Regions from separate parts of the Mesorhizobium sp. M0663 genome, predicted to be linked through region 2. Evidence: predicted binding sites of a transcription regulator. Region 2 holds the regulator's gene; the other holds the start of a gene.
What was found. The regulator PhoB, encoded in region 2, activates phosphate uptake and scavenging genes when phosphate is short. The targets are predictions, from matches to a motif close to TGTCATNNANCTGTCAT.
Positions count from the first base shown of each region.

Region 1 (14,993 bases), on a different contig from region 2:
CGACGTCGCCGGTCGGGAAGCCGCAGGACGTGCCGAGATAGCGATAGGCCTTGGTGAAGCCGTCCATCGATATGGTCGCGACCGGCTTGTCGGCGAAGCTGACATCGAGGGCGCTGGTACGGCGCATGGCACGCAGTATGGCAAGCGTGGTCTCGGGTTTGTTGTCCATCATCCACTGTCCGTCGGCGATAATATGAAAACCAGCCTTGATCTTGTCGTTGACGTCGCGGAACACCGCCGGGATGTTGTCCCCCTTGGGCAAGTCACTGTTTCTCACGGCGATGATGAGGCTCGGATAGCCCTCGGGTGGCAGTACGTCGCCATTCGAGATGGCCAGCGTGAGGGTGCCACTGGTGCCGTTAGCGTCGAAAAAGACCGTCGAGGCGGCGCAGGTCTTGCGCACATCCTCACCGGTGTTGACCTCGTCCACCGTGGTGGACCACCTGCCGAAGGTCTCTGTCTTGGGTGCTGCCGGCGTCGGCTCGGTCTGCGCCAACGCCGCGCCGAGTAGCTGAGAGGTCGCTAAGGTGAGCAAGGCAGCGCCAACACTGGTGAAACGGAAAATTCGCATCATCATCAAGCGTCTCCGAGATGCAACCGTGGCCAGTTGATCGGCGCCGTCACAGTTGGGGGAACGACGCCCTGCGTCAACCAAGATACGGGTAAAGCGGAAAACGATCCGTCAATGCCGCCACCTTGGCCTTCGCGGTTGCCTCGACGGCCGCATTGCCTTCGTCGGAATTGGCGACCTTCAGTCCATCCAGCACTTCGGCGATCAGCTTGCCGATCTCGCGGAACTCGGCCTGACCGAAGCCGCGCGTGGTGCCGGCCGGCGTGCCGAGCCGAACGCCCGATGTCACGAAAGGCTTTTCCGGATCGAAGGGGATGCCGTTCTTGTTGCAGGTGATGTTGGCGCGGCCAAGGGCAGCCTCGGCGCGCTTGCCGGTGGCGTTCTTGGGACGCAGGTCGACCAACATCAGATGGTTGTCGGTGCCGCCGGAGACGATGTCGAGACCGGTTTCCTGCAGACTGGAGGCCAGCGCCTTGGCATTGGCGACGACGCTCTCCGCATAGATCTTGAAGCTCGGCTTCAGCGCCTCGCCCAGAGCCACCGCCTTGGCGGCGATCACATGCATCAGCGGTCCGCCCTGCAGGCCGGGGAAGACGGCCGAATTCATCTTCTTGGCAATATCCTCGTCATTGCAAAGGATCATGCCGCCGCGCGGCCCGCGCAGCGATTTGTGCGTCGTGGTGGTGACCACATGGGCATGCGGCAGCGGCGACGGATGCATGCCGCCGGCGACCAGGCCGGCGATGTGGGCCATGTCGACCATCAGATAGGCACCGATCGAATCGGCGATCTCGCGAAAACGCTTCCAGTCCCAGACACGTGAATAGGCTGTGCCGCCGGCCAGGATCAATTTCGGCCTGGTCTCATGGGCGGTCTTCTCGATCGCATCCATGTCGAGCAGATGATCGTCCCGGCGCACGCCATAGGAGACGACCTTGAACCATTTGCCGCTCATATTGACCGGCGAGCCATGTGTCAGGTGTCCGCCGGAATTGAGGTCGAGGCCCATGAAGGTGTCGCCGGGCTGCAGCAACGCCAGGAACACCGCCTGGTTCATCTGGCTACCGGAATTCGGCTGGACGTTGGCGAAGTTGCAGCCGAACAGCTTTTTCGCGCGTTCGATGGCCAGTTCCTCGGCGACATCGACGAATTGGCAGCCGCCATAGTAGCGCTTGCCCGGATAGCCCTCGGCATATTTGTTGGTCATGATCGACCCCTGTGCCTCGAGCACGGCACGCGAGACGATATTTTCCGAGGCAATCAGCTCGATCTCGTGGCGCTGGCGGCCGAGTTCGTTGCGGATTGCGCCGAAAATCTCGGGGTCGGCATCGGCAAGCGTGGTTTCGAAAAAGGATTCGAATTTGTTCGACACTGCCGCTGCTGTTGCCATGGGCTGAAATCCTCAAGGTTCGGAGTCTGTCGCGCCATTAACACAGTTGCTTTCGGCCCGCCACGTTTGCAGCGCGAAATTTGCTGGCCGGATTGCGCCAGAGAGACTGGCAGCCTCTATTTCCTTGCCTGCCGGCCCTTCAGCAGGGCCTCGGTGAGCGTGATCTCGGTGAACAGCGCCTGCATCGTATGGTCGTTAATCCGGCCGCTGCGAAACATTGCGCGAACCGCTGCGCGTTCGGCCTCAATGCCCGCCAGCCTCAATTCGAGTTCCAGCCGTCCGGCCTCGCGGGCCTCGGCGCGCGCCTCGTCGGCTTCGTCGGAGGCAGCGATGCGGCGACGGTAGCCGGCGACGATGCTGTCGGCGGTGGCAAGCCGGGCGCCGGGTGTTTCCCCTTCATCGCCGTCGGTCGCGCCGGCCATGCTCTCGATGCGGGCGATGGCGGCCTTGGCCGCGCCCACGCGCGCAAGACGCTCCTCGGCAGCGCCAGGATCCTCGCCCGGCTCGACCAGCCCTCGTGCCACCTTGGGTAAGGCAAGGCTGGCAATGAGCAATGAGCAGATGATGACGCCTGCGGCGAGGAAGATCACCACGTCGCGCGCCGGAAAGGGCGAACCATTCGGCATGGCGAGCGGCAGCGACAGGATGCCGGCCAGCGTGATGGCGCCGCGCACGCCGGCAACAGAGCCGGCGATCCGGACGCGCAGCCCGAACGGCTCGGCCTTCTGCTCGCGTAATCGCGCTGAGACGCGCGTCGCGATGTCGCCGACCCAGATCCACAGAAAGCGCAGCCCGATCAGGCATAGTGTCAGCGCGACCACCGTGGCGATTGGCTGGATGACCGGATAGCGGCTGCCGAGCTCAGGCGGCACGTTGCCGATGATTTCGGGAAGCTGCAACCCGAGCAGGATGAACAGCGCGCCGTTGAAGACGAAGGATAGCGTCGTCCACAGCGATACGGTCTGTATGCGTGCCGAGACGCCGAGAAAGCGGAAAATCCCGGAGCCGCCGGTGAGCACTCCGGCCGTGACCGCCGCCAGAATGCCCGAGGCGCCGACATTCTCGGCGCCGAGATAGGCGATGAACGGCAGCAGGACCATGACCAGCACCTGCACCTCGGCCGGCACGCCGCCGATACGGTTCAGCAATTGCAGCGCCTTGGCGGCGACGAACAAGGCAGCCACGCCGGCCAGGATGCCGGCAGCGACGGCATAGAGGAAAGTCACGGACGCCGCGACGAAGGAGAAGCTGCCGGTCAAGGCAGCTGCCACCGCAAAGCGGAACATCACGAGGCCCGACGCATCGTTGAGCAGCGCCTCGCCCTCCAGGATGTGCATCAGCCGGGCCGGGACCAGGCTCTTGTCGACGATCGAGGAGACGGCCACCGCATCCGTCGGGGACAGCACCGCAGCAAGTGCGAAAGCGACGACGAGCGGGATGCTCGGGACAAGCCAGTGCAAAGCGTAGCCGAAGCCGACAATGGTGAAGAAGACCAGCCCGATGGCGAGGTCGAGGATCGGCCCGCGCAGCGCGATCAGTTCGCGCTTCGGCGCACCATAGGCGTCGCTGAACAGCAGCGGTGGGATGAACACCAGCAGGAACAGCTCGGGATCGATCTCGACATGCATGCCGCGCACCGGCCAGGCGAGCGCTGCACCGATGGCGATCTGCAGTACCGGCAGCGGCACCCGCACCAGCCGGACCAGCGCGCCCGAAACGGCGACGAAGATGAGCACGACCAGAATGAACATTGCGACATGCATGATGCGATTTCCGACTACAGCGCCGCGTCCTTTTTCCGGCAATCGGCCCAGCAAAGCTTTCCGCGAAAGACCCCGGCAACGAAAAAAGGCCGCCCTTCCGGCGGCCTTTTTGCAAATGAACTCAGCTGCTTAGAGCGCGGATGTGATCTGCAGCTCGTTGGCCCCGTCGAGGCCGTAAATGTCGTCACGGAACTGGACCACGCCCGGCCCTGTCGACCAGGCCGAGACGTAGAGAAAATAAACCGGCACCGGATTGGTGACCTGCACCGGCGTGTTCTCCCCGGTCTTGATCGCCGCCTCGAAATGCTGGCGATCCCAGCCCGGTGTGTCGCGCAGAATCCAGGTGACGAGGTCGCGCACGTTCTGAACCCGCACGCAGCCAGAGGAATCGAAGCGCATCAGCTTGCCGAACAGGCTCTGCTGCGGCGTGTCGTGCATGTAGACGCCGTCCGGGCTGGGGAAATTGATCTTGACCGAGGCCATCGCGTTGCCGGCGCCCGGATCCTGGCGGAAGCGGTACTTCTCGGCGTCGTCGGTCGACCAGTCAACGGTCAGCGGATCAACCTCGCTGCCATCCGGTGCGAACAGACGGATGTGGCTATCCTTGAGATAGTTGGGGTCCTTCCGCATCAGCGGAATGATGTCCTTGCGCACGATCGAGACCGGCGCGTTCCAGTAGGGATTGACGATGATCTCGTTGATCTTGGAATTGACGATCGGCGTCTGGCGGTCGATCTTGCCGACGATCGCGGTATGGCGCAGCACGACGCGATCGTTCTCGACCGCCTCGATCTGTGCGCCCGGGATGTCGACCAGCACGTAACGGTTGCCTAGAGTACCGGCACGCTCGCGCAGCCGCTGCAGATTGGTCTGCAACTGGCCGAGCCGAATTGGCGCCGAAACATTCATCGCCGCATAAGAATACTGGCCCAGCGTCCCGTCGGCAGGCAGGCCATGGCGCGCCTGGAAGCGTTTGACCGCCGAGTCGACATAGGAATCGAAGGCTGTCGAAATGCCGGCGCTCTGCGCCAGATCGCCCGCAATCATCAGGCGCTTGCGCAGCGGGACCACGTCGGGATCATCGACGCCGAGCTGCAATTTCTTGGTGTCGGGAACCGGCTCCCAGCCGCCCTGGGCGACGATGTTCTGGTATTGCGCGACCGCCTGCTCGGTAAACGAAACGGTCTGCAGGCTGAAGATCGGCAGCGTCGAAGCCACTTTGCCGCCCTGGCTGGGGCGGGCGTCGAACTGGTCGTCCCAGTTGCCGCGGGCCGAGGATTTCAGGATATCCCCGATCACATCCTGCGCACTGGCGCGGCCGGCGACGATAGCGGCTGCGAGCGCGGAGGCTCCTGAAAGGAAGAAACGGCGGCTGGTTCTCATGGACGTTCCAGACATTCTTGCTACAATTCCACTCACCGGGCGGTCTCGCCCGCACTCTAGAGTTGGCTTCTTAACAATTAGCCAACCATGGCCCGCATCACTTCGGTGTAAAAACACAGGGGAAGTGACTTGGGCACAGGACAAATGCACGGCTTTGGCCCCAGCATCACCCGCATCTTCGGTTCCATTGGAATATGGCGGCAACGTGGCTGTTGCTCGAATTTGGATCGGCCGGCCTGACGAAACGGCAAGACCGGTGCTTTTCGGCACCGGCCTTTGGTCGACTCCGCGGCAGCACTTCCGTAGTCCAGCTTCAGATCTTGATGCGGCGGATGCGATTACATCCGGTAGGCGATGGTATCGTTCCAGAACCGATCCAGGCGCTGCAGGGCGCGGTTCATCTGCTTGAACTCTTCCGTGTTGATGCCGCCAACCTGCTCGATCGAACCGACATGGCGCTCGTAGAGGCCGGCGACGACTTCCGCCACCTCATTGCCCTTCGGCGTCAGCGAAACCCGCACCGAACGGCGGTCGATGCGCGAGCGCTGGTGGTTGATGAAGCCGAGATCGACCAGCTTCTTCAGATTGTAGGAGACATTCGAGCCGAGATAATAGCCGCGCGAGCGCAGTTCGCCGGCGGTCAGCTCCGAATTGCCGATGTTGAACAGGAGCAGCGCCTGGATGGCGTTGATGTCGGAGCGACCGTTGCGGTCGAATTCGTCCTTGATCACGTCAAGCAGACGGCGATGCAGCCGCTCGACCAGCTGCAGCGATTCCATGTACAGCGAACGGATCGCCTCGCGGCGGTCATCGGATACGTTGGCGGTCTTCGCCGCCGGACGCGAATTGATCATTGTCTTTGCCTCTCGTTTGTCGCCCGGTGATTTTTTGTTCTTCACCTTGATCGCGACACTATCGAATACTCATAAAATTCGACTTAAACGCCAAGGCTAACAAGAGCTTACCGGTAAGGGGTTTCGAAAGAGGCTTAACGGACGGTCACCCCAGCAAGGATAATTAACCTAAAGATTTAGCCAACGATCCTGGCCGGAATTGCTATCGCCGGGGTTGCCGCTTCTGGATCCAGATCACCACGCGGAACACTATGTAGAGCAGCGCCACCGCAAGGTGCGAGGCGACGATCAGCGGCCGGTGGCCGAACAGCTCGGGGAAGCCGGCATACATGACGCACTCGGTCACCGCGCAGATGAACCAGATCACCGGCCCCCAGGACGCCAGCATCCAGAGGCCGGCGGCAGCGAACGGAAAAAACACCGCCAGCACCACCGCCGCCACCTGCCAGTGCACCGGCATCAGGTCGAAGCGCCACAACGGGCCGGGGTAAAAGCCGATCAGCCGGATCCAGTACAAGATGCCGAACAGCAGACAGTAGCCGGCGATGACGCGCTGGAACCAGGCGAAGATGACCTCGATCGTCGAGGGCTGCAGCACCACGCGTCTCGAGGCGACCTCGCTCACAGCTTCAGTTCCCGTTCGCCGAGCGGTGCGAAATAGGCGTCGACGTTGGCGGCGCTGACGTCATCGATGCCTGCCGGCCGCCATTGCGGCGTCGAGCCTTTATCGATGATGGCGGCGCGGATACCTTCATAGAAGTCGTGCCCGGCAAGCATGCGGTTGAGGATACGGAACTCCATTTTCATGCACTCGTCCATCGACAACGTCTGCCCGGCGCTGATCTGGCGCCATGCAACATGCAAGCTGGTCGGTGAACGTGTGCGGATGGTGGCCAGCGTCTTTGCCGCGAACTCGTCGGCAGCGGCTGCCCGCTCCAGGCTAGCGACGATATCGGCCAGCGACGGCTGCGCGAAATGCCGGGCGATGGCTTCCAGCGTCGGCCTGTCGGTCTCGCGCCTGGCCGGGACGAAGCAGCCGCGCAGCACCGATTCCGGGTCGCCGCTTTCCGCCAGACGGTCGAGGAAGCCGGCCTGGCCCTCCGCCTTGATCGTATGGGTGGCTAGGCCCGACCACAAAGCATCGCCATAGCGGATGCGGTTGCCGGTCAGCGCCAGATACATGCCGAAGCTGCCGCCGAGATCCGGCAACAGATGGCTGGCGCCGACATCCGGGAAAAAGCCGATGCCGACCTCGGGCATGGCAAACTGGGCGTTCTCGGTCAGCACTCGCTGCGAGCCATGGAAGGAGATACCTACGCCGCCGCCCATGACGATGCCGTCGATCACCGCGACATAGGGTTTCTTGAAGCGGGCGATGCGGGCATTCAGCCGGTATTCATCGGCGAAGAAATCGACCGGAGGCCTTCCTGCGCGGCCGGCTTCGTAGATGTGGAGGATGTCGCCGCCCGCCGAAAATGCCCTGCCCTCGGCCTTGACGACGACAACGTCGACGCCGTCGTCGCGCTCCCAACTGCGCAGCGCCTTGTCCAGCGCCTTGACCATGCGGTGGGTTACGGCATTGAGCGCCTGCGGCCGCGTCAGCGTGACGACGCCGGCCCTGCCCAATCTTTCGAAGCGAATCTCGTCGCCTCCGCCAAAATCCATCGCCAGAGAATCCCTCCCCGCGCCCGCCGGGAGTGAAGTGCTAAAGCGTGGCGCATGGCCGCGTCAATGGCGGCGCCCAATCCGCTGCATGGTCGTCGGCGTCACCCAGTGCTAATGCTGGCGCTTTGAACCGGAAGGTTGAACCATGCCTTGGTTGCCGCGCCTTGCTGTTGTGGTGGTCGGCCTGATCGCTGCGAACACTCCTCCCGTATCGGCCGAAACCGTCGACGAGCTCTATCAATCGCAGACCATCGTCACCGGCCAGGGCGAGGTCAACAGGCAGATCGGTTTCAAGGCCTGCCTCGATGCGGTGCTGGTTCGTGTGTCCGGCGATCAGCGGCTGCCGAAGAAAACTGAGATGGCGGCGCTGCGCGACAAGGCCGGCAGCTTCGTTGCCGAATTCCGCTATCGCGACCGTCTCGAAGGCATTCCAATCCATGACGAACAAGGCACGCATGACCGGCCGCATGATCTCACTTGTCTGTACAGGCCTGACGTTATCGATCCGGTGCTTGCCACGCTCGGCAGCAAACCATGGCTTGGCGAGCGGCCACGCCTGGCAATTTTCCTGGCGGCGGAGCAAGGCACAAGGCAGTTCGCGCTGACCGCCGACGATGAGCGCGGGGCGGCGATGCGCGAATCCTTCGTCAATGCCACCGGTCCGCTGGTCATGCGGATTGTGTTTCCCGAAGCGTCGCTGCTGTCGGCCTCGAAGCTTGACGACCAGGCCCTGCGCCATGCCGATATCACGACGCTGGACCAGCTTGCCAGGAAGGCCGGAGCCGACCAGGCGCTCGCCGGCAGTATCGTCTGGAGCGACAAGGAACTGGGCTGGATAGCCGACTGGCGGCTTGCCTTGAATGGCAAGAGCTACAATTGGCAAGTGCGCGGCGTCAGCTTCGACGAGGCATTCCGCGTCGCCATGCGGGGTGCTGCGCAGATCCTGTCGGGCAATGGCCAACCAGAATAGCGCCCGACAGGACCGCTGGCACAATCGTGTCGCATTGGTCAGCAGCGCAGGCTCGTGGTAAAAGCCGCCCGATCCGGAGTTTTTGCGATGAACAAATTCACCCCTGCAAAGCCTGCCGGCGCGCGCAGCGTCGACGAGATCACCGGCAGCCGGCGGCTGCGGCGCATGCGCAAGGCCGATTGGTCGCGCCGCCTTGTCCAGGAGAACCGGCTGTCGGTCGACGATCTGATATGGCCGATCTTTGTCGTCGACGGCAGACAATTGCGCGAACCGATCGCCGCCATGCCCGGCGTGTTCCGCCTGTCGCTAGACCTCGCCGTCAAGGAGGCTGAGCGCGCGGCCAAGCTTGGCATTCCGGCGATCGCCACTTTCCCCAATGTGGAGCTCGGCCTGCGCGATCAGACCGGTTCGCACATCCTCGATCCGGAAAACATCATCAACCGCGCCACCCGCGCCATCAAGCACGCAGTGCCGGAGATCGGCATCATCACCGACGCCGCGCTTGACCCGTTCACCTCGCATGGCCATGACGGCATCTTGCGCGAAGGCATTATCGTCAATGATGAAACGGTGGAGCAAGTGACGGCGGCGGCCGTCATCCAGGCGGCGGCGGGGGCCGACATCATTGCCCCCTCGGACATGATGGACGGCCGTATCGGTGCCATCCGCGATGCGCTCGACGCCAATGGGTTTCAGGATGTAGCGATCATGTCCTATGCGACCAAGTTCGCATCCGCTTTTTACGGCCCCTATCGTGAGGCGGTCGGCACCGCCGGCCTGCTCAAGGGCGACAAGAAGACCTATTATATCGATCACGCCAATTCCGACGAAGCGGTGCGCGAGGCCGAGCAGGATCTCGCCGAGGGCGCCGACATGCTGATGGTCAAGCCCGGCCTGCCCTATCTCGACATCATCCGGCGGCTGAAGGACGAGTTGCAGATGCCGACCTTCGCCTATCAGGTCTCGGGCGAATATTCGATGATCAGGGCCGCCGCCGCCAATGGCTGGATCGACGGCGAAAAGGCGATGCTGGAATCGCTGCTCGCCTTCAAGCGCGCCGGCTGCGACGGGATTCTCACCTACTTTGCGCCCGAAGTGGCGGCGATGCTCAAGGGGTGATGCGCCTTTGTAGCGTCTACATCGAGCAGTGTTCGTTCGTCCAAAGCGCGACATGGAACGCCGCAGGACATCGCTTCAAGTTTACGCTGCCCCTCGTTGCCCTGCCGGGCATTTTCTCCCCGTAAAGTGGCAGGGAGAAAAACGCGTTCGTAAAAGATTTCACCAATCTCCAGCGTTGCAAAAACATCGACGTTGCGGCCAGCCCCTTCTCCCCGTCACTATACGGGGAGAAGCTGCCGGCAGGCGGATGACGGGCGGCGCCGACATTGAGATTGGTTATTCCAACATGATTTGGAAGCGATTACCCCGTCGGCGATTCAAAATACCGCTTGCAAAATACAATCAGTTAAGCTACCCCGATAACTGCTTGCATCTCACAATTGGTTATCGAGGAGGCTCTCATGTCCAAACTTCGCGTCAGCGCTTTCACCTTGTCAATCGACGGCTTCGGCGCCGGTCCCGACCAAGATCTGAAGAACCCGCTGGGTGTTGGCGGAGAAGCCCTGCACGAATGGATGTTCGGCACCCGCACCTTCCGCAAGATGGTCCTTGGCAAGGATGGCGGGACCACGGACACTGACGAGGCGTTCGCCGCGCACAGCTTCGAAAACATCGGCGCGTGGATCCTGGGCCGCAACATGTTCGGGCCGATCCGCGGCGAATGGCCGGATGACAGCTGGAAAGGCTGGTGGGGTGACAACCCGCCCTACCATGTGCCGGTCTTCGTGCTCACGCACCATCCACGTGATCCCATTGTCATGGAGGGCGGCACGACCTTCTATTTCGTGACCGACGGCATCCACTCAGCGCTGGAGAAGGCGAAAGCAGTGGCTGACGGCAAGGATGTACGGCTGGGCGGTGGCGTTTCTACGATCCGGCAATATCTCAAGGAAAAGCTCATCGACGAAATGCATCTGGCGATCTCACCGGTCCTGCTAGGCGCCGGCGAGAGCCTTTTTGCCGGCATCGACATGCCCAAGCTCGGCTATCGCTGCAGCGAGCAGGTCGCGACGCCGAAGGCCACGCATGTCATCATCGAGCGCACCTAGCTTGTTGCAGGGCGCCGCCATGGAGGCGCCGCCCTCCTCGCCGCTTTAGTCAGTACTTCTCCGGCACATACAGTTCGCGCGGCAGTACCTGGCGCTCGTATTCGGGATTGAAGACGCGCTCCGGCAGTGTGATCTCTTCGTGCGGCACCTCCTCATAGGGCATCTGCTTGAGGAGATGGTCGATGCAGTTCAGCCGTGCCCGCTTCTTGTCGTTGCCCTCGACGATGAACCACGGGGCTTCCGGGATATTGGTGCGGGCGAACGTTTCTTCCTTGGCCTTGGTGTACTGCTCCCAGCGCACGCGCGACTGGAGGTCCATCGGCGACAGTTTCCATTGCTTCATCGGGTCATGGATGCGCCTCAAAAAGCGCATCTGCTGCTCCTCGTCAGTGATCGAAAACCAGTATTTGACAAGCGTAATGCCTGAGCGGACCAGCATGCGTTCGAAATCCGGAACGTCACGGAAGAACTCCTCGACCTGATCCGGCTGGGCAAAGCCCATTACCCGCTCGACGCCCGAGCGGTTGTACCAGGAGCGGTCGAACAGCACGATCTCGCCGCCGGCCGGCAGATGCGGAACGTAGCGCTGGAAATACCATTGCGACTTCTCGCGCTCGGTCGGCGCCGGAAGTGCTGCGACGCGGCAGATGCGCGGATTAAGCCTCTGGGTGATGCGCTTTATGACGCCACCCTTGCCCGCCGAGTCGCGGCCCTCGAAGACCACAACGAGCTTCTTCTTGTGATAGGCGACCCAGGACTGCAGCTTGATCAATTCGGATTGCAGCGTGATGAGATCGCGAAAATACTGCAGGCGGTCGATCGATGGCGGATGCGCATTCTTGTAGATCTTGGCGATCTCCATCGACAGCGCCGGCTCCGAGATTTCCAGCTCATAGTCGTCATCGAGCGTGTCGGCGAGTTCCGCTTCCAGCCAGTCCCTGGCCGGGGAATTCTGTTTTATCTCGGTCATTTGCGCTGCTCCGCTTACAGGCCTTGCCGGCCGCTGTCAGGCGCTCTGCCGCCCGGCCCGGTGGCCGGAAATCGAAGCGCTGGACCGATGTTAGTATAGGCCGGCAATGACGGTTTTATTGCAGCCACTACTGCGCTGGCTGTGCGTTTCAATCCGCAAGATGTGATCGAGCTTGTCCTGCGGAACGGGCGACAAGCGGAACGAATTATCCTACAAATAGCCGGTTCATTGAGGGCTGTCGTCTGCAACGCCCTTTCCCGATAAATCGTGAGGATACGACATGGAATACCGCACTCTCGGCCGTTCCGGGCTGAAGGTTTCGACGCTGACCATGGGCACCATGACGTTCGGCGGCGGCGGCGCGTTTTCGGCGGTCGGCAAGACCGACCTCGACGAGGCGCGCCGGATGATCGACCTTTGCATCGATGCCGGCGTCAATGTCATCGACACCGCCAACGTCTATTCGAACGGGGTGTCGGAAGAGATCATTGGCGAGGCGCTCGGCGGCAAGCGCAAGGGCGACGTGCTGATCGCCTCCAAGGCGCGCATGCGGATCGGCAAAGGCCCCAATGATGAAGGCCTGTCGCGCTACCATCTGATCCGCGAATGCGAAAGGAGCCTTAAGCGGCTCAGGACGGATGTCATCGACATCTATTTCCTGCACGAGTGGGATGGCCTGACACCGCTTGAGGAAACCATCGCCGCGCTCGACACGCTGGTCGCGCAGGGCAAGGTCCGTTATGTCGGCTGCTCCAATTATTCCGGCTGGCAAGTTATGAAGGGGCTGGGGATCAGCGACCGTCAGCACCAGCCACGTTTCGTCACCCAGCAGATCCATTACACGCTGGAAGCGCGCGAGGCCGAGTACGAATTGTTGCCGATCTCGGTCGACCAGGGGCTCGGCGTGCTGGTCTGGAGCCCGCTTGCCGGCGGGTTGCTGTCCGGCAAATACCACCGTGACCAGCCGACCGCCCGCCAGCTCAGCGGCTGGTCGGAACCGCCGATCCGCGACGAGGACCGGCTGTGGCGGATTGTCGACGTGCTGATCGATATCGGCAAGAACCACGGTGTGTCGGCAGCGCAAGTGGCGCTTGCCTGGCTGCTTGGTCGGCCCGCCGTCAGTTCGCTGGTGATCGGCGGACGAACCGAAGCGCAGTTCAAGGACAATATCGCTGCTGCAAGCCTGGTGCTTGGCGATGAGGAGCGCACACGCCTCGACGTGGTCAGCAGGCCGCCCGTGCTCTATCCCTACTGGCACCAGCAGTTCACCGCAAAGGACCGGTTCGGTCCGGCCGATCTCGTCCTCGACCGCGACGGCGCCTGAAAAGCCGGGCTCTCCGGACTGCGCCGAGATATGGAGCCCGATCGTGCCTTGCGGTGTTGTGTTTGCGGTCCAATGCTCCTAGGCAAAGGCCAAGCACAATGAAAGGAACCGATATGGCACGAGCACCGAACTACGGTCAGGAACGCAAGGAACGCGACCGGCAGAAGGCTGCCAAGAAGGCGGAAAAGCAGGCTGCCAAGGTCGCAGCCAAGGAGCGATCGAAGCCCGAGGGCGAGAGCGAGTCCCAAACCAAAACCGAAACGACCGAGTGATGACGCCCGGCCTGTCAGGCGGTCCGGGCCTCGGTCAAATCCCGCTATGCCTCAGGCGGGCGCCTTGTCGCTAACGAAGACGTTCACTTCACGAGCGGCGGCAATGAAGGCCCGTCTTGCGTTCATGGCCGGCTTGTCGCCGGCCAGCGCATCATGACAGGCTTGCAACGCTTCGCGGTGCTTGGGGCTGCGCTTGCCGGGCCAATTGTTGAGGAGGTAGTCGGAAGCCTCGCGGGCCGTACGCAAGAGCTGATTGCTTCCCGCCGCGCCCTTGACGGTCACGGGTGTGTCAAATCGGTTGTTTTCCATCGCCGCTCTTACGCCATCGGCATTTGCGAAGCGAGACCGAAAGTAGCATTCTTCGCTCATCTGCTCTTTTCGTGATCAATGGCAGCCGATCCTCACTCAGGCGACGACGGCAAATCCCCGGGCGCGCAGGCCGCGCCGGTCGTTGCGCAGCGAGGTCACCAGCCGGTCGCGGCTGCCGATGATATGGGCCGAAAGCAGGCGGGCGGCGCTATCGGCATCGCCGGCCCGCACCGCCGACAGAATGGCATGGTGTTCGGCCCAGGCACGGCCAAGCGCTGCCTCGTCGCGAACCTCGAGCCAGCGGGCGCGCGACAGGCGCGTCATCGCATCGCGAACCGCTCTGAACAGGAACTCGTTGCCTGACAGGCGTGCCAGCTCGATATGAAAATCCATGCCGACACGATGCCATTCCTCGCGCGGGGTTTGGTCGTCGCAGGAATCGAGCATCGCCTCGATAATTTCGACGGCACTTCTGTCCTGCAAGGTGCAAGTTAGTCTGAGTGCCGCGACCTCGACCGCCTCGCGATAGACGGCGATCTGCTCCAGCTCGGCAAGATTGATGGGCGAGACCATCCAGCCGCGGCCGTCGCGGCAGATCAGGCCTTCGGTCTCGAGCCGCAGCAACGCAGCCCTGACCGGCGTGCGCGAGGCGCCGAAGCGGCTTTCAACCCAGCGCTCCGTCAGCCGCTCGCCGGGACCGATCTCGAGCCCGAGGATCATCTCGCGAAGCTGCTTTTCGACGTTCTGCATCTGCGACATTGGCGTTCCGTTCAGGTCATTCGTTCCGGCAATCGGGTCACTGGCCGGCGTTGGCCGATCACGCCGGCCTTTGTCGATCATGTTTGAGAGGCCCGCATTGACAGCGACGGGGCTTGCGTTCATGACAGATACCAGCTTGGTATCCCAAATCGGTATCCACAGCAAGTTTTCATGCAAGCTGGCCGGACAGGACAGACATGCCGCAAGACGCCACCCTCGCCGTGCAAGGCACATATAACGTTCACTGGCGCCGCAATCTCGCCGTGTGTTTTGCCGGCTCGTTCAGCACGCTTGTGGCGATGACGCTGCTGTTGCCCTTCCTGCCGCTCTACGTCGAGCAGCTGGGCGCCAAGGGCCATGCGGCGATCGTGCAGTGGTCGGGCATCGCCTACGGCGCCACCTTCCTTGCCGCCGCGCTGGTCGCACCGCTGTGGGGGCGGTTAGGCGACCGCTACGGCCGCAAACTGATGCTGGTGCGCGCCAGTTTCGGCATGGCGCTGTGCATGTCGCTGACCGGCATGGTGCAGACCGTCTGGCAATTGGTGCTCTTGCGCCTGCTGATAGGCTTTGCCGGCGGCTATTCTTCGGGCTCGAC
Region 1 covers NZ_JAMYPX010000016.1:31,132-46,124, reverse strand. Annotated here, with positions in the region: gene NKI54_RS23645 (invasion associated locus B family protein) at 1-571, opposite strand, end outside; gene glyA (serine hydroxymethyltransferase) at 648-1,961, opposite strand; gene NKI54_RS23635 (Na+/H+ antiporter) at 2,078-3,724, opposite strand; gene NKI54_RS23630 (L,D-transpeptidase family protein) at 3,854-5,107, opposite strand; gene ldtR (transcriptional regulator LdtR) at 5,446-5,961, opposite strand; gene NKI54_RS23620 (DUF6163 family protein) at 6,164-6,586, opposite strand; gene NKI54_RS23615 (enoyl-CoA hydratase/isomerase family protein) at 6,583-7,626, opposite strand; gene NKI54_RS23610 (DUF8605 domain-containing protein) at 7,772-8,596, shown strand; gene hemB (porphobilinogen synthase) at 8,684-9,715, shown strand; gene NKI54_RS23600 (dihydrofolate reductase family protein) at 10,117-10,764, shown strand; gene ppk2 (polyphosphate kinase 2) at 10,814-11,734, opposite strand; gene NKI54_RS23590 (aldo/keto reductase) at 12,015-13,058, shown strand; gene NKI54_RS23585 (hypothetical protein) at 13,172-13,330, shown strand; gene NKI54_RS23580 (DUF982 domain-containing protein) at 13,382-13,639, opposite strand; gene NKI54_RS23575 (GntR family transcriptional regulator) at 13,736-14,398, opposite strand; gene NKI54_RS23570 (multidrug efflux MFS transporter) at 14,596-14,993, shown strand, end outside.
Region 1: the regulator PhoB is predicted to act here: its motif matches at 11,841-11,857, upstream of ppk2 (polyphosphate kinase 2).

Region 2 (14,993 bases):
CCTCGCGCAGGCGAGCAACGAGATCTCCCGTCAGGTGGCAACCGACGTGCTGATCATCGAGGATGAGCCGCTGATCGCCATGGATATCGAGGAAATGGTCGAAAGCCTCGGCCACCGCGTCGTCGGAACGGCGCGCACCCACGCCGAGGCGGTGGCGATGTTCGGCAAGGCGCGGCCAAAGATGGTGCTTGCCGATATCCAGCTTGCCGACGGAAGTTCGGGCATAGCGGCCGTGAATGAGATCCTGTCGTCGACCTCGGTACCGGTGATCTTCATCACCGCCTTTCCCGAGCGCCTGCTCACCGGCGAGCGGCCGGAACCGGCTTTCCTGGTTACCAAGCCGTTCAATCCGGACATGGTCAAGGCTCTTATCAGCCAGGCCCTGTTCTTTGACCGGCACGCGAAAGCCGCGGCATGAAACAGCCGGCGGCCGAACTGCGGCCGCCGGGATAGCCACTCCCTTGGATCAGATGGGGCGTGACGCCGGCTCAACTCACTGGCAACCAACTGGGGCAACCAACTGGACCTTTCCACACACCGCGGCAATTCGGGCCCTGAAGATTTTCAGCATCGTCTTTTTCGGAAAATGGTGGAACAAACGGAGGCGAATCACGTTTTCACCGCAGCATTGGAAGGAGATCGATCATGCTTTACTGGGCGCTCGTATTTCTCGTCGTGGCGATCATCGCCGGTGCGCTTGGTTTCGGCGGTATCGCTGGCACCTCGGCCGGCATAGCGCAGATATTGTTCTTCATCTTTCTCGCCTTCCTGATCATATCGCTTATTGCCGGCCTGATCAGACGAGCGTGAATGCCAAGCGGCCATTCAAGCGAACACTGGAAGCCGCACCCCTCAAACGGTTTCCAGCCACCGCCGGGCAGTGTCCTCCAACGGGATGCCGCTCGGCGGACCGCTTTTTAAGGCTTGATACGAAGCTCCTCCTTTTGGAACCCATTTTTCCGCGAACCGTTCAGCCCGACATGGGTTGAGCAAATTGACCGATGCGTTCCAGAGTCGGAAAAATGAAAGACCGCGGCCAGAGTGATGAGATCATCGCTTTGCATCCTGCCGAAAGCGGGATGCAGCTTGGCCGGGCCCTTCTCCATGCACTGCACAATGCCGGGATTTCCGTCCTGTACCAGGATCGCGAGATGAAGACGGTGTGGGCGCGCAACATGCGCGCGCCCTGGACTTCCGATGCCTCCGACAACAACGGCATCTTGCCGCCGGCGCAGGCGGAGCGTATCGGCGCCGCCAAGCACGACGTCATCGCATCCGGCAATCCTCAACATCTTGAACTCAGCGTGCCGGCCGATGACGGCGCCCGCTGGTTTCAGGTGTGGATAGACGCCGACCGCAGCGAGACCGGCGCGGTGCAGGGCGTCGTGACCACCATGGTCGAAACAACCGAGCAGAAACGCCGGGAGCAGACGTTGAAGGCGCTGCTGCGCGAAGTCAGTCATCGCTCCAAGAACCTTTTGGCCATCATCCAGAGCATCGCCACCCAGACGGGCCGTTATTCCGGCAGCATTGACGATTTCCTGACGCGCTTCCGGGGCCGATTGCAGTCGCTGGCCTCCTCGCAGGATTTGGTTACGTCATCCAACTGGCGGGGAGCGGCGCTGCGCGAGCTGGTTTCCGGTCAGGTCGGCAGGTACGGCGCGGATCCCTTGCACAGCCTACGCTTCCGCGGCGCAAATCCATATCTCAACCCCAATGCCGCCTTGCACATCGGCTTGGCCATGCATGAGCTCGCCGTCAATTCGGTCAGCTATGGCGCGCTGTCGCGCAGCGACGGTTTCGTCGAGGTGACGGCCGATCTGACGGCAGCTTCCGCTGGCGAGCCTGCGCTGTCGCTGACATGGGCCGAAGTGATCGGAGCCAACGACAATCAGCGCAGTGAGAAGCGTTTTGGCAGCGTCGCGCTCGAACGCGTCGTGCCCACTTCATTGAATGGAACGGCGACACTTGAGATCACCGGGAACCGCCTCGAATACCGCCTTGTCGTTCCTCACGGCAATTTCGAGACGGATTAACGAGCGGCGGTCTGCGCGCGAAGGCTTGCTGCGCATCGCCATCTTTAACCGACTGTTCACCATAAAGTCCGATCCTGTCCGAACGTGCCGATCCACCGGATTGAGTTTGGCACAAAATGAAGGGAATGGGCCTTGACGGCTGCCGACTTGAACAGACTGGAACAGGCCGCTCGCGTCTCGATGGGCGGTTTTCAGGATCCCGACGCGTCCGCAGCGCCCGCGCCTCGTGCTTCGCCCCTCCGCTTCGCCGCCGTCGCGCTTATGGCCGCGATCGTCCTGACCGCCGCGTCCCAACTGATCTGAATCGAACTCGCCTCTGCTTGATCGCTTTGAAACCACTGCCCGAGTGCTCGGCCGTGCCCGTTCGCGGTCACCGACCTGCAGGGCCAGGCCCAACATGCCGTCGCCAGATGCCTTGCCGTCGATCCGGCGAGACCGACTATGACAGGATCGTCTGGAACGTGCGTCCCAACGGCACGCTCGATGCGTCCTTGGAGATTTCCGGGTTCGTGGTAGCATCGAACGGCGCACGCCCCGAAAAAGACTATCTTAATCAACAATGAAATCGTGCGGGCAAAGGCCGTACTTTCATGCTAAATGGCGGCTGGAGCTTATTAAAGTGAGGACAAAAGTGAGGATGACTCCATGCGGAAGATGATTATTGCCATGGTTGCCGTGGTTGCGGTCAGCGGCTGCACCACCACGGAAGAGAACGTGGGTATCGGCACTGTGGGCGGCGCGCTCATTGGTGGCGCTGTCGGCGGCGGCAAGGGCGCTTTGATCGGCGCCGGCGCTGGTGCGATTGGCGGTCTGCTCGTTCGCCGTCTGCAAAATGGCTACTGCCAATACAGAGATCGTCACGGCCGGATTTACACAGCTCGCTGCAACTAGTTTCGAGCTCCAGGCGAACAGCAAACGCGGAGGCAGGCCACCTGTCTCCGCGTTTGCCCTTTAAAGCGCTGTTGCGACGCGGCCCACGAGACGGCGTTTCAGGCCGGCAGCGGAACCCTGATTTCCACGTTCAAGCCATCTTCGCGAAAATCGCGCCTGATTGTGCCACGCAATTCGCGCGTGACGTTGAGATCGATCAGTCTGGTGCCAAAACCGCTCTTTGCCGGTGTCTCGAGCTTCTTCTGACCGGCCTCGCGCCAGTTGAGAGCCAATGTCCGGGTGCCGCTACGGGCTTCGAGCGACCAGTCGACCTTCAGCGCACCGACTGAATTGCCGGCTTCGCCATGCTTCAGCGCATTCGTCGCCAGTTCGTGAAAGACGAGGCCGAGTGCCTGCGTCGTCTTTTCATCGAGAAGAATCTGCGGTCCCGACAGCAGCCCTTCAGGAAGCTCACTGCCGAACACCTGGCCTAGCTCGATGCGCAGCAGGTCGCCGAGATCGGCTTTCTGCCAGCGTGAGCGCGTCAGCATGTCCTGGGAAGCCGCCATCGCCTGCAGCCGGGCCGAGAAAGAAGCCGAGAATTCCTGGACGTCGGTGGTGTGCGATGCTGTCTGGCGCGCGATTGCCAGCACCCGCGTGATCGAGTTCTTGATGCGATGCTTCATCTCCTGCAGCATCAGGTCTTTTTCCAGCAGGCTCTTTTCGGTCGTTTCGTGAAGCAGCGAGACCGCCTCATAGGCCCGCTCCTGATAGCGGGCCACCAGCGCGATGGCGCCCGCAAGCAGCAGTCCGAACAATCCGAGCATCACCGGGATGGCGCGCGAGGAAGGTTGCGAGAAAGCACTTGTCGGCCTGAACAGGACGACCCACGGCCGGCCGGCGACGGTGATCTTGCGGGTGACCAGCAGCCTGTCGCCGAGGCTCGAAACAGGCGGCGTTTCCGATTGGAACAGCAGGTTGTCGCTGTCCACCGTGCCGTCATAGATCTCGGTGTTGACCGGCAGCAATGGTGCCCGGCTGAGCGCAGCCTGGAACAGATCACGGGCGCGGAAGGCCGCATAAAGGAAGCCGGCAGTCGAGGATCTCGTCGCGTTCACGGCGTCCGGCGCGGTTTCGACATTGAGCCGGACGAAGACGAGGAACCCGGTAAAGGTCTGCGCGGCACCCGTATCCTTGCCGAGCTGCACGAGTCCGCTGGCGTGCTGCTGGTCGTCGGCCATCGCCTTTTCGATCGCCTCGCGCCGCGCCGGCCCGGTGAACATGTCGTAGCCGATGCTGGATTTGTTGGACGGATCCAGCGGTTCGAACAGCACGATGGGCGTACGCCACGGTAAGTTCGTGTCGGGATAGATCGGATGGCTTGCGCCGTGATCGTGCAGGATGTCGCGCTCGACCGCCGCCTCGTTGCCAGTTTTCGCCAGGCGGAGGAAACCGATGCCGCGCAGGCCGGCGAAATTATTGTCGATGTCGAGCGCGTTTAAGACAGCCTTGAACTCGCCCTGCGAGATATCGCCCTTGCGTGCGTCGAACAGCGCCCGGGTCGAACGCAGCAGCGACAGGTCCAGGTCGATGCGGCTTTCGATCCGGTTAAGCGCGTCGTCTGCCGTCGCCTCGAATTTAATGCGGGCCGCCTCCTGGGTGGCAAAATAGGCAAAACCCGCCATCGTCAGGCTGATCAGCGCGACGGCGATAAAAGCGACGGTCGGAAAAAGCTTCTTCAATTGCTGATACGTCCCGTGGACGGTTCGGCATCTTTATGGGCAAGTCCCGACGCCAACACAATGGCGAGGCCAAAGCATGGTGACGGCTGGCACATTTTGGCGACTTGTGATTAGCCGGCTAATTCTCGTTCATGCGGCGATCTTCAGCGCGCCCGGCCCCGGAATGGCGCCGGGTGGGCACTTGCCGAGGATGATCATGCCGAGCACCTCGTCCTGGGTGACGTCGGTCGTGCGCGCCGTTCCGACAACCCGACCGTTCTTCATGACGCAGACACGGTCGGCAAGCTCGAACACGTCGTGAATATCATGGCTGATCAGGAAGATGCCGATGCCGTCGGCCTTGAGCTGCCTGACCAGTTCGCCGACCTGCGCCGTCTCTTGCGGCCCGAGTGCCGCCGTCGGCTCGTCCATGATCAGGATGCGAGCATTGAACAGGATGGCGCGGGCGATCGCCACCGACTGCCGCTGGCCGCCCGAAAGCTTTACCACCGGCTCCTTGAAGCGTTGGAAACGCGGATTGAGCCTGCCCATCACCTTGCGCGCCTCGGCCTCCATGGCGACGTCGTCGAGCGTACCCCAGCCGGTCATCAGCTCGCGGCCGAGAAACAGGTTGGCGGCCGCATCGACATTGTCGGCCAGCGCCAGCGTCTGGTAGATCGTCTCGATGCCGTACTTCTTGGCGTCGCGGGGATTGGAGATCGAAGCCTCCTCGCCGTTGACGAAAATCTGGCCCGCATCGCGCTTGTAGGCGCCGGACAGGATTTTTATCAACGTCGATTTGCCGGCACCGTTGTGACCGAGCAAAGCCATCACCTCGCCCGGGAAAAGGTCGACAGAGGCATCGTCGACGGCGCGAATGCCGCCGAAAGCGATGGAGATGTTGCGCATGTCGATCAGCGGCGTGGGAGCGGTTTTGTCTGCCATGCTCGTCCTTCCTCCCTATAGATCCTGCTTGAGCATCAAGTTGTACGAAAACCGGTTTCCACCTTGCGGGATCATGCTCAGACCCGTTTGCGATAGACGGTATCGAGCCACACCGCGACCACCAGCACGGCTCCGACAACGATGCTCTGCAGCGGCGAATCGATGCCGAGCAGCACCATGCCGGACTGCAGCGACTGCATCAAAAGCGCGCCGAGCATTGCGCCGAGCACTGTGCCGGAGCCGCCGGCGAGCGACGTGCCGCCGATCACCGCCGCCGCGATGACCAGGAGCTCGTCCAGCGTGCCCAGCGCATTGGTCGACGAGTTCTGCCTGGCTGACGAGATCGCTGCGGCGATCGTCGCCAGCACGCCCATGATCATGAACACCTTCATGGTCACCCAGCGCGTGTTGATACCGGCAAGGTTGGCTGCTTCCGGATTGCCGCCGATGGCGAAGACATAGCGGCCGAAACGGGTACGCTTGGCGATGAAGGTCATGATCAGCCCTACGGCTACAGCCATCAGCACGGGTATGGCGATGCCATGGGCGATGAACAGCCCGCCTTCGGGAACGGTTATATTGTTGGCCGCCGCATATCTGTTCACGATGCCGACCGGCCAAGGATAGGAATTGGCAAGCCATATGGCGCCCATGATGACAAGGCAAGTGACGGCTCCGAGGAACGTCTCGGCCCAGATCGGGCGTAACGGGAAGCGGAACCGCTTGCGCTGCACCCGCCCGTTGAGCAGCATGAACACAACCGCCAGGCACGCGACAATTCCGACGATCCAGCTCCATCGCGCACCGATCGAACCCGTCGGTCCGCCGCCCATCAGCTGGAAAGTGGCATCCAGCGGCGCAATCGTCTGCCCACTGGCGACCCACCATGCGGCACCCCGCCAGACCAGAAGGCCGCCCAGCGTCACGATGAAGGCCGGCACCTCGAGATAAGCGATGATGTATCCCTGGAACGCTCCGATCAGAAGGCCAAGCGCCAGGCCGATGGCCAGTGCCAGGATCCAGATCCAGGGGTTGCCTAATTGCAGACCGACCATTCGCACCAGGAAATGCACCTGCGCAAAACCCATGACCACGCCGATCAGGCCTTCGGCGGAACCGACCGACAGGTCGATATTGCGCATGACGATAACCAGCACCATTCCGGCGGCCATTATGGCCACGGCGGAAGTCTGCACCGACAGGTTCCAGAGATTGCGTGGCGTCAGGAAGGTCCGGCTGTCGAAGTCGAACGGATTGACGCCGAGCCGTACGCTGGAAATGACATGCAGGCCGACCCAGATGACCAGCAGCGCGCCGATCATGCCGAGCATGCGCGTGTCGAGTTCGGTTGCCTTGAGAAATCGGGCAACGATGCCGAGCTCGGATTCCCGTGCCCGGTCTGCCGTGCTGTCTACCGGCGTGTTGGGCGTCGTGTCGGTCATGATGTTTCTCCCGCCGGGTTGCCGTCTGCCGCGGATGCCGGAAGCAGCCTAGAAGTTATCCGCCGGAAGCGGAAAAACAACTCTTGTTGAAAAAACGCCGCGGCGAGCGGCCGCGGCGTTCGGACTTCTCGGAAACGTCGGCTCAGTTGCAGACTGCAACAGCGCTAGCCGTCACGCCGGCGCAGACCTCTTCTTTCTTGATCCAGCCGGCGTCGATGACGACGTTGAGGTTGTCCTTGGTGATGGCGACCGGGGTCAGGAACAGCGACTTGACGGTATTGCCGCCGGGCGTGGTGAAATCCTTCACGCCGGCAATGTCGGTCATCTGCTTGCCGTCGGCCAGTTGCGAGGCGATCTCGGCGGCATTCTTGCCGAGCTCGCGCGCATCCTTCCACACCGACACGGTCTGTGTGCCGAGCGCGATGCGGTTCAGCGCGGCGTGGTCGCCGTCCTGGCCCGAAACCGGAACCGATCCGGCCAGCCCTTGCGCCGTCAGCGCGGCGACGACGCCGCCGGCAGTGCCGTCATTAGCGGCGACTACGGCATCGACCTTGTTGTCGTTGGCGGTCAGGAACTGTTCCATGTTCTTCTGAGCGTTGGCCGGCAGCCAGCCGTCCGTATAGGCCTCGCCGACATTCTTGATCTTGCCGCCGTCGATGGCCTCCTTCAGCACCTCCATCGAACCGGCAAACAGGAAATCGGCATTCGGATCGGAACCCGAACCCTTGATGAAGACGTAGTTGCCTTCCGGCTTCACCTTGAAGACTTCGCGGGCCTGCATGCGGCCGACTTCCTTGTTGTCGAAGGTCAGATAGAACACGTCCTTGTTCTCGATCAGCCGGTCATAGCCGACGACCGGGATGCCTTCGTCCAGTGCCTTTTGCACGGCCGGCCCGATGGCCGAGGCGTCCTGCGCCAGGATGATCAGTGCGTTGGCGCCCTGCGAGATCAGGCTCTCGACGTCGGTGAGCTGCTTGCCGGGGTTGGACTGTGCGTCGGCGGAAATATACTTGTCGCCTGCGGCCTCGATGGCCGCCTTCATTGCGGCCTCGTCGGTCTTCCAGCGCTCTTCCTGGAAGTTCGACCAGGAAACGCCGATGACCTTGTCTTTAGCCTGCGCCACCGACGCCAGCGCCAGCGTCATGGCGACACCCGCCAGAATGGCGGTCGTGAATTTCTTCATCATATCCTCCCTGCGCCGCGTACGGCGTGACCAATTGGCTCAAAGACCAGCTTAGAAGCTCTAATTTTTTCGAGCCTCGAAAAAATACTGGCCCGATCTCCGGCTGCTGTCAACATCGATTCTGATGGATTTTGATGACTCTGCGAGTTTTTTCGAGCGTCGGAATAAACGATGACAGCGCCACCTGCATCTGACACTATTTGCCTGCATCCGACACTATTTGTCGGACATTACCGACGGCTTCCGGTTCATGAGCGGCCGCGGCAACCGGGAGGAAAGCAAAACAATGTCGGTCGGAATCCGCCATGACGATTTGCGCCGGCGCAACCGGGCGATGGTGATCTCGGCGGTGCGCCGGGCCGGCCAGCCATCGCGTACTGAGATCGCAGCTACCACCGGCCTCAGTCATTCGACCATATCGGCGATCTCTTCCGACCTGATACGGGAAGGCATCCTCGCCGAGAGCAAGGCAAGCGAGCCCGTTTCGTTGAAACGCGGTCGTCCGCAGGTCGGCCTCGCCCTCAACCCGGAAGCGGCGGCGGTGCTGACCGTGGTGTTGTCGCTGAATTTCCTGTCGGCCGCCATTATCGACTATACGGGACAGGTGGTCGCCGAGGAACAGCGCCGGCTGGACACGCTGACCATGCCGCGCGACGAGCTGATCCGTGAATGCATGGCCATCGTCCGGCGCCGGCTGCAGGATCCAGACCTTGACGTCCGCAGTGTCGCCCGCATCGCCCTGGCGATTCAGGGCATTACCGACTCCCCTGCACGCGCCATGCTGTGGTCGCCGATCACGCCGCAGACCGACATCGCCTTTGCCGACATGCTGGAGGACGAATTCGGCATCCCGGCAACGGTGGAGAACGACTGCAACATGATGGCGGTGGCTTTGCGCTGGCGCAATCCGGATCGCTATCGCGACGACTTCATCGCCATCCTGCTTTCGCATGGCATCGGCATGGGGCTGGTGCTGAAGGGCGAACTGTTCACCGGGACGCATTCCTCGGGCGGCGAATTTGGCCACATGATCCATCGTCCGGGCGGCGCGCTCTGCCGTTGCGGGCGGCGCGGCTGCATCGAGGCCTATGCCGGCAACTACGCCATCTGGCGCAACGCCAGGCAGATGAGCGAAGACAGCGAACCGGTCGCCGACGTCAGCGACGCCGACATGCGAGCACTGGCGGCCCAGGCGCGCGAGAAAGATGGGCCGGAACGCGAGGCCTACCGCAAGGCCGGCGAAGCGCTGGGTTTCGGTCTCGGCTCGCTGTTCGCGCTGATCGATCCGGCACCGGTCGCGATGGTCGGCGCCAGTGCCGCCGCCTTCGATCTGATCGAGCCGGCCTTGCGGAAGGCAATCGCCCAGACCGCCGGCGGCCAGCATTCAGGCTCGATCTCCTTCGATACAGAGCCGAACGAATTGCCGCTGATCCGCGAAGGCTGCGCGATGCGGGCGTTAAGCTTCGTCGACCAGGAGATTTTCGCGCCGGGCGCGCAAATGAGGCCCAGCGTCAGAAAGAACGTAGCCTGACCAGGCGGGTCAATCTTCCCTGATCGCATAGCCGGCACCGCGGATGGTGCGGATGACATCCGGCATCCGGCCGTTGTTGACGGCTTTGCGCAGCCGCCCGACATGCACGTCGACGGTGCGTTCGTCGATGTAGATTGTCTCGCCCCAGACATTATCGAGTAACTGGCTGCGCGAGAAGACACGGCCCGGATGCCGCATCATGAACTCGAGCAGCCGGAATTCGGTCGGCCCGAGCCTGATTTCGCTCTTCTTGCGATAGACCCTGTGCGATTCGCGATCGAGCACGATGTCGCCGACCTTCAGCACGCTGGACAGCACTTCCGGCTTGGCGCGCCGCAGCAGCGCCTTGACCCTGGCCATGAATTCCGGTGTCGAAAACGGTTTGACCAGATAGTCGTCGGCGCCGGTCGAAAGACCGCGCACCCGGTCGCTCTCCTCGCCGCGCGCGGTCAGCATGATGATCGGCAGCCGCTCGGTTTCGGGGCGCACCCGCAACCGACGACAGAGCTCGATGCCGGAAACCGCTGGTATCATCCAGTCGAGCACCAAAAGGTCGGGCACATTCTCCTGCAAACGGATCTCGGCTTCGTCGCCGCGTGTCACCACCTCGACCTGGTAGCCTTCGGATTCGAGATTGTAGCGGAGCAGCACACCCAACGGCTCCTCGTCCTCCACCACCATTATGCGTGGTGCGATCATCGGCTGGGCACCCCCATCATGTCACCGGTGCGGACATTGTCGTTTCGTCCTGCTTCGGACGATTGACCGGCAATTGCTCGCCGGTCAGCACATAATACGCATTTTCGGCGATGTTGGTGACATGGTCGCCGATCCGCTCCAGATTCTTGGCGCAGAACAGCAGGTGCGTGCAAGCGGTGATGTTGCGCGGATCTTCCATCATGTAGGTCAAGAGCTCGCGGAACACGGACGTGTATTTGACGTCGATGCGCTCGTCGGCGGCACGCAGCTTGGCCAACGCGGCCGCATCGCCTGCAGCATATTCCTCGATGACACCCTGCACCTGGATGAGAACCAGCTGCGCCATCGCGTCGATGGAATGCGACAGGTCCCGCGGCGTGGCGCTGAGGCCGACCGCACTCACGCGCTTGGCGATATTCTTGGCAAGATCGCCGATGCGTTCGAGGTCGCCCGCCATGCGGATCGCTCCGACCACATGGCGAAGATCGTGGGCCATCGGCTGGCGTTTGGCGATCAGGGTTATGGCGCGGTCGTCCAGTTCGCGTTGACGCGCATCCATGATGGCGTCGTCGGAAACGACGCGTTGCGCCAGCACGTTGTCGGAATTCAACAGGGCCTTGGTCGCCCCGCCGACCATCGAACCGGCGAGGTCGGCCATGTCGCGGATCAGCTTGCTGATCTGCTCGAGATCCTCGTCGAAAGAAGCGACTGTGTGTTCGCCCATGGTCCTGTCCTCATATGCATGATCGGAACGGCTCAGCCGAAGCGGCCAGTGATGTAGTCCTGCGTGCGCTTCTCGCGGGGCGACGTGAAGATCTTCTCGGTCCGGTCGAACTCGACCAGTTCACCCAGATACATGAAGGCGGTCTGGCGCGACACGCGCGCCGCCTGCTGCATGTTGTGGGTGACGATGACGATCGTGTAGTCGGCTTGCAATTCGTCGATCAGTTCCTCGATCTTGGCAGTCGACAGCGGGTCGAGGGCCGAAGCCGGTTCGTCGAGCAGAATGACTTCCGGCTTCACGGCCACGGTGCGGGCGATACAGAGCCGCTGCTGCTGGCCGCCAGATAGGCTCAAGCCGCTGGCGTTGAGCTTGTCCTTGACCTCGCTCCACAGCGCGGCGCGCTTCAACGCCTGTTCGACGCGGCCGTCCATCTCGGACTTGCCGAGGTTCTCGTAGAGCCTGACGCCGAAGGCGATGTTCTCGTAGATCGACATCGGGAACGGCGTCGGCTTCTGGAACACCATGCCGATCTTGGTCCTGAGGAGGTTGAGATCCTGCGACCGGTCGAGAATGTTCTTGCCGTCGAGCAGCACCTGGCCCTCGGCCATCTGTTTTGGGTAGAGCTCATAGATGCGGTTGAACACACGCAGCAGCGTCGATTTCCCGCAGCCCGAAGGGCCGATGAAGGCCGTGACACTGCGCTCAGGCAGCGACAGGCTGATGTCCTTCAGCGCCTTGCTCTGGCCGTAGTAGAAGTTGAGATTCTTGACCTCGATCTTCGTCTTCTCGGCGACCGTTTCGGCCATCGTCATGTCTGGGGACAACATCTGTGTCATCTGTCCTCTCTGCGTCCGGTAAGGCTGCGGGCGAGGATGCTCAAGCCCAGAACCGTCAGGGTGATTATGAGTGCGCCGGTCCACGCCAGTTGCTGCCATTCCTCGTAAGGGCTGAGAGCGAACTGGAAGATGGTCACCGGCAGGCTGGCCATCGGCGCGTTGATATTGCTGCTCCAGAACTGGTTGTTGAGCGCGGTGAAGAGCAGCGGCGCCGTCTCGCCGGAAATGCGTGCTATCGCCAGCAATATGCCGGTGACGATGCCGGACAATGCGGCGCGGTAGGCGACCGAACGGATCACCACCCAGCGTGGCGCGCCGATCGCGGCACCGGCTTCACGCAACGCGTTCGGCACCAGGTTGAGCATGTCTTCAGTGGTGCGCACGACCACCGGAATGACCAGGATGGCAAGCGCAACGGCGCCGGCAATGGCCGAGAAATGTCCCATTGGCCGCACCATCAGCTCATAGACAAACAAGCCGATGATGATCGACGGCGCCGACAACAGGATGTCGTTGATGAAGCGGACGACGGTGGTGATGCGCGAAAAGCGTCCATACTCGGCCATGTAGGTTCCCGCCAGCACGCCGATCGGCGTGCCGACGACAACGGCGATGATCGTCATCAGCAGGCTGCCCGCGATGGCATTGAGCAGGCCGCCGGCCTCGCCCGGTGGTGGCGTCATCTCGGTGAAGACCGCGAGCGAAAGCCCGGCTGTGCCCTTATAGACCAGTGCGCCGAGAATGAGCGCCAGCCAGGCAAGCCCGATGCCGGCGGCGACGACGCAAAGCGCCATCATCACCGAATTCCTGGCTTTGCGGCGGCTGTGGAGCGATGAGGATGTCGACATCGGTCAGGCTCCCGTACGGGCGTCGATCCGCATCAGCATATAGCGGGCGGCGGCAAGGATCAGGAAGGTGATGGCGAAGAGGATCAGGCCGAGCGCCACCAGCGAGGAGGTGTAGAGGTCGCCGTCGGCCTCGGTGAATTCATTGGCGATGGTCGCCGAGATCGTCGTGCCCGGCGCGAACAGGGAGGCACTGATGCGGTGGGCGTTGCCGATGACGAAGGTCACCGCCATGGTCTCGCCGAGCGCCCGGCCCAGGCCAAGCATGACGCCGCCCATGATGCCGATGCGGGTATAGGGAATGACCACGCGCCGGGTCACTTCCCAGGTCGTGCAACCGATGCCATAGGCCGATTCCTTCAGCACCGCCGGCACCGTATCGAAGACGTCTTTGGTGATCGAGGTGATGAAGGGCAGCACCATGATGGCAAGGATCAGCGCCGAGGTCAGAAGGCCGATGCCGTAAGGAGGGCCGGCGAAAAGGCTGGATAGTCCCGGCACGCCGTGGAAGACGTTGATGATGAAGGGCTGTATCGCCGTCTGCAGGAACGGCGCGAACACGAACAGGCCCCAGATGCCGTAGATGATCGAAGGAATGCCGGCCAACAGCTCGACCGCTATGCCGATCGGGCGCCTGAGCGGGCGCGGGCAGAGCTCGGTGAGAAAGACTGCAATGCCGATGCCGATCGGAACCGCGATCAGGATGGCGATGGCCGCCGTGACCAGGGTGCCGTAGATCGGCGCCAGTGCGCCAAATTTTTCCGTGACCGGATTCCAACTTTCAGTCGTCAGGAAGGAGAAACCGAAGGACGACAGCGCCTGCCACGAGCCGGCAAACAGCGAGATCGCGACACCGCCGAGGATGACCAGCACAAGAATTGCGGAAGCGCGGGTGAGTCCGCGGAATATGGCATCGGTGAGCGCGAAGCGCCGCACCGTAGCTTCCCTGGCCCGGGCTGCTGCAGATGATGGCATGGCATCGGAAGCGATGGTCATTGGGTCCTCGCGATTAAAGGCAACAGGGAGGGCGCCGTCGACGCCCTCCCTGGAGGAGATTACATAGCCGAGTAGAGCGGCTTGCCGTCGTCGCCGACAACTTCCTTGGCCCACATGGCCTTGACGCTCTCGACCACCTTGTCGGGCATCGGAACGTAGTCCAGCTCGCCGGCCATCTCGTCGCCCTTGTCGTATGCCCAGGCGAAGAATTTGAGCGCTTCGCCGGTGGTCGCGGCATCATCCGGCTTCTTGTAGAGCAGGATCCACGTTGCCGCCGTCATCGGCCAGGACTCGGCGCCCGGCTCGTTGGCGAGGATGACGCCATAGCCCGGCTGCGAGCTCCAGTCGGCATTGGCCGCTGCCGCCGAGAACGCCGCCGCGGCGGGCTCGACCTTCTTGCCGTCCTTGTTGATCATATCGGTGTGGGTGAGCTTGTTCTGCTTGGCGTAGGCATATTCGACATAACCGATCGCGCCGCCGGTCTGGGAGACGTTGTTGGCAACGCCCTCATTGCCCTTGGCGCCGATGCCGACCGGCCATTCCACGGCCTTGTCGACGCCGACCTTTTCTTTCCAGTCCGCGCTGACGTCGCCGAGGTAATAGGTGAAGTTGAACGTCGTGCCCGAACCATCGGAACGGTGAACGACCGCGATCGCCTGCGAAGGCAGCTTGACGTCGGGATTAAGCTTCTTGATCGCTTCGTCATCCCAGCTCGTGATCTTGCCGAGGAAGATGTCGGCCAGCGTCGGGCCGTCGAGAACCAACTCGCCCGGCTTGATGCCTTCGAGATTGACGACGGGAACGATGCCGCCCATCACCATCGGGAATTGAGCCAGTCCGGACGCTTCAAGCTCGTCGCCCTTGAGCGGCGCATCCGAAGCGCCGAAGGTAACGGTCTTGGCTTTGATCTGCTTGATGCCGCCGCCGGAACCGATCGACTGGTAGTTAAGGCCAATGCCGGTGTCTTTCTTGTAGGTGTCGGCCCACTTCGCATAGATCGGGTAGGGGAAGGTGGCGCCGGCGCCGGAGATGTCCGCGGCGAGCGCGGCGGACAGGGTGAGGGTGGTCGTCGCCGCAGCCATTGCAATCGCAACGGCCGCCGAGCGGATGAAATGTCTCATGTGGCCTGCTCCTGTTCGGAATATGGTCTCTCGGCGCCATTCCT
Region 2 covers NZ_JAMYPX010000005.1:96,522-111,514, forward strand. Annotated here, with positions in the region: gene NKI54_RS12635 (response regulator) at 1-418, shown strand, start outside; gene NKI54_RS12640 (DUF1328 domain-containing protein) at 646-810, shown strand; gene NKI54_RS12645 (sensor histidine kinase) at 1,002-2,036, shown strand; gene NKI54_RS12650 (hypothetical protein) at 2,169-2,339, shown strand; gene NKI54_RS12655 (YMGG-like glycine zipper-containing protein) at 2,682-2,927, shown strand; gene NKI54_RS12660 (CHASE domain-containing protein) at 3,026-4,648, opposite strand; gene NKI54_RS12665 (ATP-binding cassette domain-containing protein) at 4,778-5,572, opposite strand; gene NKI54_RS12670 (sugar ABC transporter permease) at 5,650-7,014, opposite strand; gene xylF (D-xylose ABC transporter substrate-binding protein) at 7,157-8,197, opposite strand; gene NKI54_RS12680 (ROK family protein) at 8,484-9,728, shown strand; gene phoB (phosphate regulon transcriptional regulator PhoB) at 9,738-10,427, opposite strand; gene phoU (phosphate signaling complex protein PhoU) at 10,444-11,151, opposite strand; gene pstB (phosphate ABC transporter ATP-binding protein PstB) at 11,184-11,987, opposite strand; gene pstA (phosphate ABC transporter permease PstA) at 11,984-12,835, opposite strand; gene pstC (phosphate ABC transporter permease subunit PstC) at 12,839-13,828, opposite strand; gene pstS (phosphate ABC transporter substrate-binding protein PstS) at 13,888-14,949, opposite strand.